DNA from 2 places in the Streptomyces sp. NPDC043861 genome. Region 1 is predicted to be linked to the other one. Evidence: riboswitches for the same ligand, from Rfam matches in the RefSeq annotation. Region 1 holds a riboswitch; the other holds the start of a gene.
What was found. A riboswitch is a leader RNA that binds a small molecule or an ion and turns the genes downstream of it on or off. The one in region 1 is predicted to bind glycine.
Positions count from the first base shown of each region.

Region 2: another riboswitch for glycine. It lies ahead of gcvT (glycine cleavage system aminomethyltransferase GcvT); the one in region 1 lies ahead of gcvP (aminomethyl-transferring glycine dehydrogenase).

Region 1 covers NZ_JBWKDP010000016.1:188,803-193,213, forward strand. The annotation lists gene gcvP (aminomethyl-transferring glycine dehydrogenase) at 1-1,961, opposite strand, end outside; glycine riboswitch at 2,020-2,143, opposite strand; glycine riboswitch at 2,144-2,240, opposite strand; partial or broken gene AC068D_RS30380 (PRC-barrel domain-containing protein) at 2,429-2,485, shown strand; gene AC068D_RS30385 (DNA polymerase IV) at 2,647-4,194, opposite strand; gene AC068D_RS30390 (MerR family transcriptional regulator) at 4,316-4,411, opposite strand, start outside.
Region 2 covers NZ_JBWKDP010000011.1:189,963-194,373, reverse strand. The annotation lists gene AC068D_RS24765 (enhanced serine sensitivity protein SseB) at 1-619, opposite strand, end outside; gene AC068D_RS24760 (AAA family ATPase) at 708-1,394, opposite strand; glycine riboswitch at 1,524-1,621, shown strand; gene gcvT (glycine cleavage system aminomethyltransferase GcvT) at 1,781-2,896, shown strand; gene gcvH (glycine cleavage system protein GcvH) at 2,950-3,324, shown strand; gene glyA (serine hydroxymethyltransferase) at 3,356-4,411, shown strand, end outside.

The DNA.
Region 1 (4,411 bases):
TACGTGATCATCAGCACGGACAGCTCGTCGCGGTACTGCTCGATCTTGGCGCGCAGGTCTGCGACGTCGATCTCGCCGTCGTCCGCGGTCCTGACGACGACGACCTTCATGCCGGCCATCACGGCGCTCGCGGCGTTGGTGCCGTGCGCCGAGGACGGGATGAGGCAGACGGTGCGCTGCTCGTCGCCGTTGGCGCGGTGGTAGGCGCGCACCGCCAGCAGGCCCGCGAGCTCACCCTGCGAACCGGCGTTCGGCTGGATGGACACCTTGTCGTAGCCGGTGACCTCCGAGAGGCGGTCCTCCAGCTCATGGATCAGCGTGAGGTAGCCCTCCGCCTGCTCCACCGGTGCGAAGGGGTGGATCTGCCCGAACTCCGGCCAGGTCACCGGCTCCATCTCGGTGGTCGCGTTCAGCTTCATCGTGCAGGAGCCGAGCGGGATCATGCCCCGGTCCAGCGCGTAGTCACGGTCGGCGAGCCTGCGCAGGTAGCGCAGCATCGCGGTCTCGGAGCGGTGCGCGTGGAAGACCGGGTGCGTGAGGACGTCGTCCGTGCGCAGCAGCCCGGCCGGAAGGGTGTCGTCGACCGTCGCGTCGAGCGCCTCGATGTCACCCTCGACGCCGAAGGCGGACCAGACGGCGGTCAGCTGGGCGCGGCCGGTGGTCTCGTCGCACGAGATCGAGACATGGTCTGCGTCCACGAGGTGCAGGTTGACGCCGTTCTCGCGGGCGGCGGCAAGGACGTCGGCGGCCTTGCCGGGGACCCGGGCGGTCAGCGTGTCGAAGTAGGCGCCGTGCACGAGCTCGACTCCGCCCGCGCGCAGCCCCTCGGCGAGGATCGCGGCGTACCGGTGGGTGCGCTGCGCGATCGTCCGCAGACCCTGGGGGCCGTGGTAGACGGCGTACATCCCGGCCATCACGGCGAGCAGCACCTGCGCGGTGCAGATGTTGCTGGTCGCCTTCTCACGGCGGATGTGCTGCTCACGGGTCTGCAGGGCGAGACGGTAGGCCTTGTTGCCGTCCGCGTCGACGGAAACACCGACGAGGCGGCCGGGCAGGCTGCGGGCGTGCTTGTCCTGGACCGCCATGTAACCGGCGTGCGGGCCTCCGAAGCCCATCGGAACGCCGAAGCGCTGGGTGGTGCCGACGGCGATGTCCGCGCCGAGCTCGCCGGGAGAGGTGAGCAGCGTCAGCGCCAGGAGGTCGGCGGCCACAGTGACGATCGCGCCGAGCCCGTGGGCCTGCTCGATGACCGGCCTGAGGTCACGGACGGCTCCGGATGCGCCGGGGTACTGGAGCAGGACACCGAAGACACCGCGCTCGACGGCCTCCGCGGGAATGCCCTTGCTCAGATCCGCGACGACGACCTCGACACCGGTCGGTTCGGCACGGGTCTCGATCACCGCGATGGTCTGCGGCAGGGCGTCGGCGTCGACCAGGAACACGCCGTTCTTGACCTTGCCGACGCGCCGCGACAGCGCCATGGCCTCGGCGGCCGCGGTGCCCTCGTCGAGCAGCGAGGCACCGGAAGTGGGCAGTCCGGTCAGGTCGGCGACCATCGTCTGGAAGTTGAGCAGCGCCTCGAGGCGGCCCTGCGAGATCTCGGGCTGGTACGGCGTGTACGCGGTGTACCAGGCCGGGTTCTCCATGACGTTCCGCAGGATGACCGGCGGGGTGAAGGTGCCGTAGTAGCCGAGGCCGATCATCGGGGCCAGGACCTGGTTGCGGTCCGCGAGGGAGCGCAGCTCGGCCAGGACCTCGGCCTCGGTACGGGCGTCGGGCAGCCCGAGCGCCTCGGCGCTCTTGATCACGTCCGGTACGGCGGCGGCGGTCAGCTCGTCGAGTGATCCGTAGCCGACCTGGGCGAGCATCTTCGCCTGGGCCTCGGCGTCGGGCCCGATGTGGCGCTGCTCGAAGGGCGTGCCCTGCTCCAGCCGTGAGAGCGGAGTGCGGTTGGCGGTCATGTGAGGCCTCCTGGTCGATGCGACCTGCGAGGGGCACCACGGCGCGGGTGCCCGGACGGCCTCCCCCTCTGTCATCTAACCTGAGAGCTTCACCGGTCCGCCCGCCCGCTCGCCGGCATTCCGGTTTTCACCGTCGGTGAGAGCGGACGCCATCGGACGTCCGCTCTGCTTTTCAGAGTGACCTCGTCCGTGCGGTACGGGGGCCTGAGAGATTCCGGGGAGGATTTGCTCCTTCGGCGTCTCCGGTACATGACCGGAGCACTCTCCCGCACGGGGTCAGCAGCCGTCTGCCAGCGTACCAGCGAGGCCTTGGCCAAAGCTGTCGAGTGGCCGAGGCCACAATTGTGCATTTTCGTAGTACTTACGGAGCAGTGCGACCGGTTGGAGGGACCGTGCAGACCGATATCGATCCGCGCAGCCTGATAGGCCGCAAGGCGTTCGACCGCAATGGCACCAAGATCGGGACCGTGGACGAGGTCTATCTCGACGACGCGACGGGAGTACCCGAGTGGGCGGCCGTGCGCACCGGGCTGTTCAGCAGGGACGCATTCGTCCCGCTGGAGCCCAGCGAGCTCGCCGGCGACGGCCTCCACATCCCCTTCGAGCGGGCACTGATCAAGGACGCCCCCGACTTCGGCGTCGGCCGGCATCTCTCCCCCGAACAGGAACTGCAGCTGTACCACCACTACGGACTCGACCTCCCCGCTCCCCCGGAGAAGCCCTCGCCGTCCGGTGGCCCGGATCCGGCCGCCCCGGACTCCACGGGGGACCGCGACTTCGGACGGCTGGCCGGCCACGACGACTGATCCGGTGACGACGGATCCGGGGCGGCGGAAGCCGTCGGCGGATCCTCCACCGACGGGTGGTCCGGCTCCTGCCTGACCAGCGGCAGCGGCTCCGACGGCTCGAGCTCGGGGTCGTCGACCGAGAACGTCCGCACTCGTCCCGGCACCGTCGACCAGGGCTCCTCGAAACGGACCGTGACCCGCCCGAGCCCACTGCCCTGCACCCAGCCCGCCCCGTACCGGGCGTGCTGCACATCGCGCCCGGCGGCCCAGCGCCGCTCGGGTCTCGGCTGCGGCTCGGGAGGCTCCGGGTCCTCGGGCACACCCCCGGGGCCGGGCACGGCGCTCTCATGTGCGCCGGAGCCGCTCTCCCCCGCGGCAGCCTGCGCGAACAGGTCCTCCTGGGTGTAGTCGGCGAGGCCGCTCACCCCCACGCCGAGCAGACGCACCCCGCCCGTGGTGTCCACCGACTCCAGCAGCCGCGCTGCAGCCTCCCGCACCACTGTTGTGTCGTCGGTCGGCCCGCGCAGGGTCTCCGACCGGGTCAGCGTCGAGAAGTCGAACCGCCGCACCTTCAGCACGATGGTCCGCCCCGAGTGTCCGGACGCCCGCAGCCGCTGGACGCAACGCTCGGCGAGCCGCTCGACCTCGAGTCTGATCCGCACCCTGTCGTGCAGATCCACGTCGAAGGTGTCCTCGACCGAGACCGATTTCGCGTCACGCTCGGCAACGACGGGCCGGTCGTCGTGCCCCATCGCCATCCGGAACAGCACCGCCCCGTGCGCCTTGCCCAGCAGGCGTACGAGCTCGTCCTCACCGGCCTCCGCCAGTTCGGCGACCGTGGTCATCCCCGCCCGGCGCAGATGCTCCCCGGTCGCGGGCCCGACCCCGGGCAGGGTCCGCACCGGCATGGGCCACAGCAGCTCCCGCTCCGTCCCCGGCTCGATCAGCACGAGACCGTCGGGCTTCGCCTGCTCGGATGCGATCTTCGCCAGCATCTTCGAGCCGGCAAGGCCCACCGAGCCGGTCAACCCGGTGGCCGCATGAATGTCCCTGCGCAGCCGCTCAGCGGCCTCCCGTGCCGAGCGCGAGTCATCGGCCGCCCCACCCGCCTCCAGGTCCACAAACGCCTCGTCGAGGCTCAGTGGCTCCACCAGCGGCGACAGACGCCCGAGCAATTCCATCACCTTGTCGCTGACCGACCGGTACAGCGAGAACCGCGGCACCAGGTACGCGGCATTGGGGCAGAGCCGCCGCGCCTGGGCCATCGGCATGGCCGAATGCACGCCGAAACGCCTCGCCTCGTACGACGCCGTCGCCACCACTCCACGCGGCCCCAGTCCGCCGACCACGACCGGTTTTCCGCGCAGACTGGGCTTCGCCGCCTGCTCGGCGGCGGCGAAGAACGCATCCATGTCCAGATGCAGAATCGTCGGCGCGGATCTCACACCTCTGATGCTGCCGTACACCACTGACAGTCGGCCGTGCGCAGCTCAGGTGCACCGTGCGATGCGTCCGTGCGGCGAACCAACGCCTCCGCGTCCCCCGGCAGACACCGGAACCCTCTGCTCACACGGCCCGGTCGCGGCGGCGCCTGGCAAGCTCGTCCGCCGGATTGTGCCCGACCAGCGTCTCGCCGGTGTCGATGCGCTCGCCGTGCAGCTG
Region 2 (4,411 bases), on a different contig from region 1:
CGCGGCCGAGGGCGTCCATCGGGGCGGTGCGGTGATGGCCCTCCCAGGCGGAGAGCTGGACGCCGACGAACAGCGTCGGCGCGTCGCCCTCGATGCTCGCCAGGACACGGCGGGCGGTCTGCACCACACCGGTTCCCTCGAACTCGCCGGCGGCGGCGGCCAGGAAGTCGATCGGTTCGTCCTGCCAGTCCGGCTCGAACAGCCGCACCCGGCCCCCGCTCGCCGTTCCGTCCAGCGGCGTCCTGCCGACCCGGCACAGCTCGGCGACCGCGGGCGGCGGCAGCGGCACTCCGATCGCGCCGCCGGGGTTCACCGCGATCCCGAGCTGCGGCGGCAGTCCGCGCGCGAACTCGATCGCGGGCGCCACGGTGCAGGACATCCGGTCGCCGACGCACTGCAGAAACTGCTGCTGGGAGCTGTAGACCGGGACGTACGGCGCCCCGTCGATCTCGAGGGTCGGCAGATCCAGGCTCGGGCTGTCCGGTCCGCCGCCATTGGGCAGCGGCACCCAGACGGGGCTCCGTCCGAGCACCTCGACGATCCGGCCTCCGGCGCCCGGACTGCCGACGGACGCGGCCAGCACCTCTTCGAGCTCGTTGGCGGGCCATGTCGTATCCACTGCGCGTCCCCTGCTTCCCCGTCCGGCCCCTGCCGGGCCCGATGTCCTGCGTCAAGCAGGGTAACGGCTGGGGATGCGCCGGGGCGGCTCAGTCCATGGCGGCGAAACCGATGCGCTTCAGCGCGGTCGCCGCGTCGCGGTCCAGCAGCGTCGCCGAGGCACAGCCCCGCGGGAGGCGGCCCTTCTCCGCGTCCCGCACAAGACGGGAGACCGCGTGGCGATGGCGGCTGAAGGCGTACGGGGAGACGCCGCGGCCTCGCTCACGCTGGCCCTCGCGGGCGACGGCGGGGGTGACGTCGAGCAGGAGCAGATGGAGCGAGGTGCCGCGGCGGCGGGCCTCACGGGCCAGCCAGCGGCGGACCCAGGACTGGGTGCCGCAGTCGTGCACGATCACACCCCCGCCGGCACGGAGCGAGCGCCACAGCCCGGCGTAGTGGGCCATCCGGACCAGCGGGCGGTACACGGCGTAGGGAAGCAGTCCGGGCATCCTTGCGTCCCAGCGGTCCCGGGTGTCCTGGGAGTCGATCCCGCCGTCCTTCGCGGCCCGCCTGATCAGGGTGGACTTCCCGCTTCCGGGCAGGCCGGAGATCACGACCACGTCCCCCCGGGCGAATTCCAGGCTCCGCGGGCCGCGGCCCGCACGGTCGCGCAGATCACGCACCACGGGCGGGGATGCGGGCGCCGATGCGCCCAGCAGCCGGCGCGCGGACAGGCCGGCCCGGGCGCGCACTCCCGCCGTCGTCGTCATATAGGCACCTGGCCGCTGCAACGTCATCGCTCTCCCCCTTGTCGGGTCCACCGGGACCCTGCCCAAGAAGCTTAAAGAAAAGGTAATGACCAACAAGTGATTTGCCGATCGTGGCGCCCGTGCAATGATGTCCGCGCCAACTGCATACCGGCCGCTTGAATCCGCGCGGGAGAGTCCTGGCCACTTTGTGGGCCGGGCGCCGAAGGAGCAAGTCCCTCCCTTGAATCTCTCAGGCCCCGTACCGCGAGGATGAGGCAGATCTGAAAAGCGGGCCGCAGCTCATGCGGCTCCACCCAAGGTGCAAGTCATGCCCATTGCGTACGCAGCGTACGTATGGCCGTGATGAACCTCTCAGGTTTCGATGACAGATGGGGAGGATCGTCCTCGCCAGTCATGCCCTGGGAGTCCTATCCATGAGCACCACCCCCCGTCTTACCGCCCTCGATGCCCTGCATCGCTCACTGGGCGCGACCATGACCGACTTCGCGGGCTGGGACATGCCGCTGCGGTACGCGAGTGAGCGTGAAGAGCACAACGCCGTACGTACCAAGGCCGGGCTCTTCGACCTCTCCCACATGGGCGAGATCACCGTGACCGGCCCCGAGGCCGCCGCCGCGCTGGACTTCTCGCTGGTCGGCAACATCGGCGGTGTCTCCGTCGGCCGCGCCCGCTACACGATGATCTGCCAGGAGGACGGCGGAATCCTCGACGACCTGATCGTCTACCGCCTCGGCGAGACGGAGTACATGGTCGTCGCCAACGCCTCGAACGCACAGACCGTCTACGACGAGCTGAGCAGCCGTGCGGAGGAGTTCGACGCCGAGGTACGCGACGACCGCGACGCCTACGCGCTGATCGCCGTCCAGGGCCCCGAGGCCCCCGGCATCCTGAAGTCGCTCACCGACGCCGATCTGGACGGGCTCAAGTACTACGCGGGCCTGCCCGGCACCGTCGCCGGCGTCCCGGCGCTGATCGCCCGTACCGGTTACACCGGCGAGGACGGCTTCGAGCTCTTCGTGGAGCCGCAGCACGCCGAGAAGCTGTGGCGGGCTCTGACCGAGGCGGGCGAGCCGGTCGGTCTCGTCCCCTGCGGTCTGTCCTGCCGTGACACGCTGCGCCTGGAGGCGGGCATGCCGCTGTACGGGCATGAGCTGACCACCTCGCTCACACCCTTCGACGCGGGTCTGGGCCGGGTCGTGAAGTTCGAGAAGGAGGGTGACTTCGTCGGCCGTGCGGCCCTCGGGACGGCGGCCGAGCGCGCCGCCACGAACCCCCCGCGCAAGCTGGTCGGTCTCGTCGCCGAGGGCCGCCGTGTGCCCCGAGCCGGAATGTCCGTGGTCGCGGGCGGTCAGGTGATCGGCGAGATCACGTCGGGCGCCCCGTCGCCGACCCTGGGCAAGCCGATCGCCATGGCCTATGTGGACGCCGCTCACGCCGCGCCCGGCAGTGCGGGCGTCGGTGTCGACATCCGCGGTACTCATGAGCCGTACGAGGTCGTTGCGCTTCCCTTCTACAAGCGCCAGAAGTAGCCCCTCACCAGCCCCGTAAGCAGCAGTCCACCGCGTACAGGAGAATTCAGCACATGAGCAACCCCCAGCAACTGCGCTACAGCAAGGAGCACGAGTGGCTGTCGGCCGCCGAGGACGGCGTGTCGACGGTCGGCATCACGGAGCACGCGGCGAACGCCCTCGGCGACGTCGTGTACGTCCAGCTCCCCGAGATCGGTGACACGGTGAGCGCGGGCGAGACCTGTGGCGAACTGGAGTCCACCAAGTCGGTCAGCGACCTGTACTCCCCGGTCTCCGGCGAGGTCACCGCGGTCAACGACGACGTCGTCAACGACCCGTCGCTGGTGAACAGCGCCCCGTTCGAGGGCGGCTGGCTGTTCAAGGTGCGCGTCACGGAGGAGCCGGCCGACCTGCTCTCCGCCGACGAGTACACCGAATTCGCCGGCTGACCGAAGACCACTGGCCACAAGGGATCGCGTGATGTCGCTTCTGAACACTCCCCTCCATGAGCTCGACCCGGACGTCGCCGCCGCCGTCGACGCCGAGCTCCACCGTCAGCAGTCCACCCTCGAGATGATCGCCTCGGAGAACTTCGCTCCGGTCGCGGTCATGGAGGCCCAGGGCTCGGTCCTCACCAACAAGTACGCCGAGGGCTACCCGGGCCGCCGCTACTACGGCGGCTGCGAGCACGTCGATGTCGTCGAGCAGATCGCCATCGACCGCATCAAGGCGCTGTTCGGCGCCGAGCACGCCAATGTCCAGCCGCACTCGGGCGCCCAGGCCAACGCGGCCGCGATGTTCGCGCTGCTGAAGCCGGGCGACACGATCATGGGTCTGAACCTCGCGCACGGCGGGCACCTGACCCACGGCATGAAGATCAACTTCTCCGGCAAGCTCTACAACGTGGTCGCCTACCACGTGGACGACGCCACCGGCCAGGTCGACATGGCCGAGGTCGAACGGCTCGCCAAGGAGTCCAAGCCGAAGCTGATCGTGGCCGGCTGGTCCGCGTACCCGCGCCAGCTGGACTTCGCTGCCTTCCGCCGGATCGCGGACGAGGTCGGCGCGTACCTGATGGTCGACATGGCCCACTTCGCGGGCCTCGTCGCCGCGGGTCTGCACCCGAACCCGGTGCCGCACGCCCATGTCGTGACCACGACCACCCACAAGACGCTGGGCGGCCCGCGCGGCGGTGTGATCCTCTCGACCGCCGAGCTCGCCAAGAAGATCAACTCCGCGGTCTTCCCCGGTCAGCAGGGCGGTCCGCTGGAGCATGTGATCGCGGCCAAGGCCGTCTCGTTCAAGGTCGCGGCCTCCGAGGACTTCAAGGAGCGCCAGCAGCGCACCCTGGAGGGCGCGAAGATCCTCGCCGAGCGCCTGGTCCAGGACGACGTCAAGCAGGTCGGCGTCTCGGTCCTGTCCGGCGGCACGGACGTGCACCTGGTCCTGGTCGACCTTCGCCACTCCGAGCTGGACGGCCAGCAGGCCGAGGACCGTCTCCACGAGGTCGGCATCACGGTCAACCGCAATGCGGTC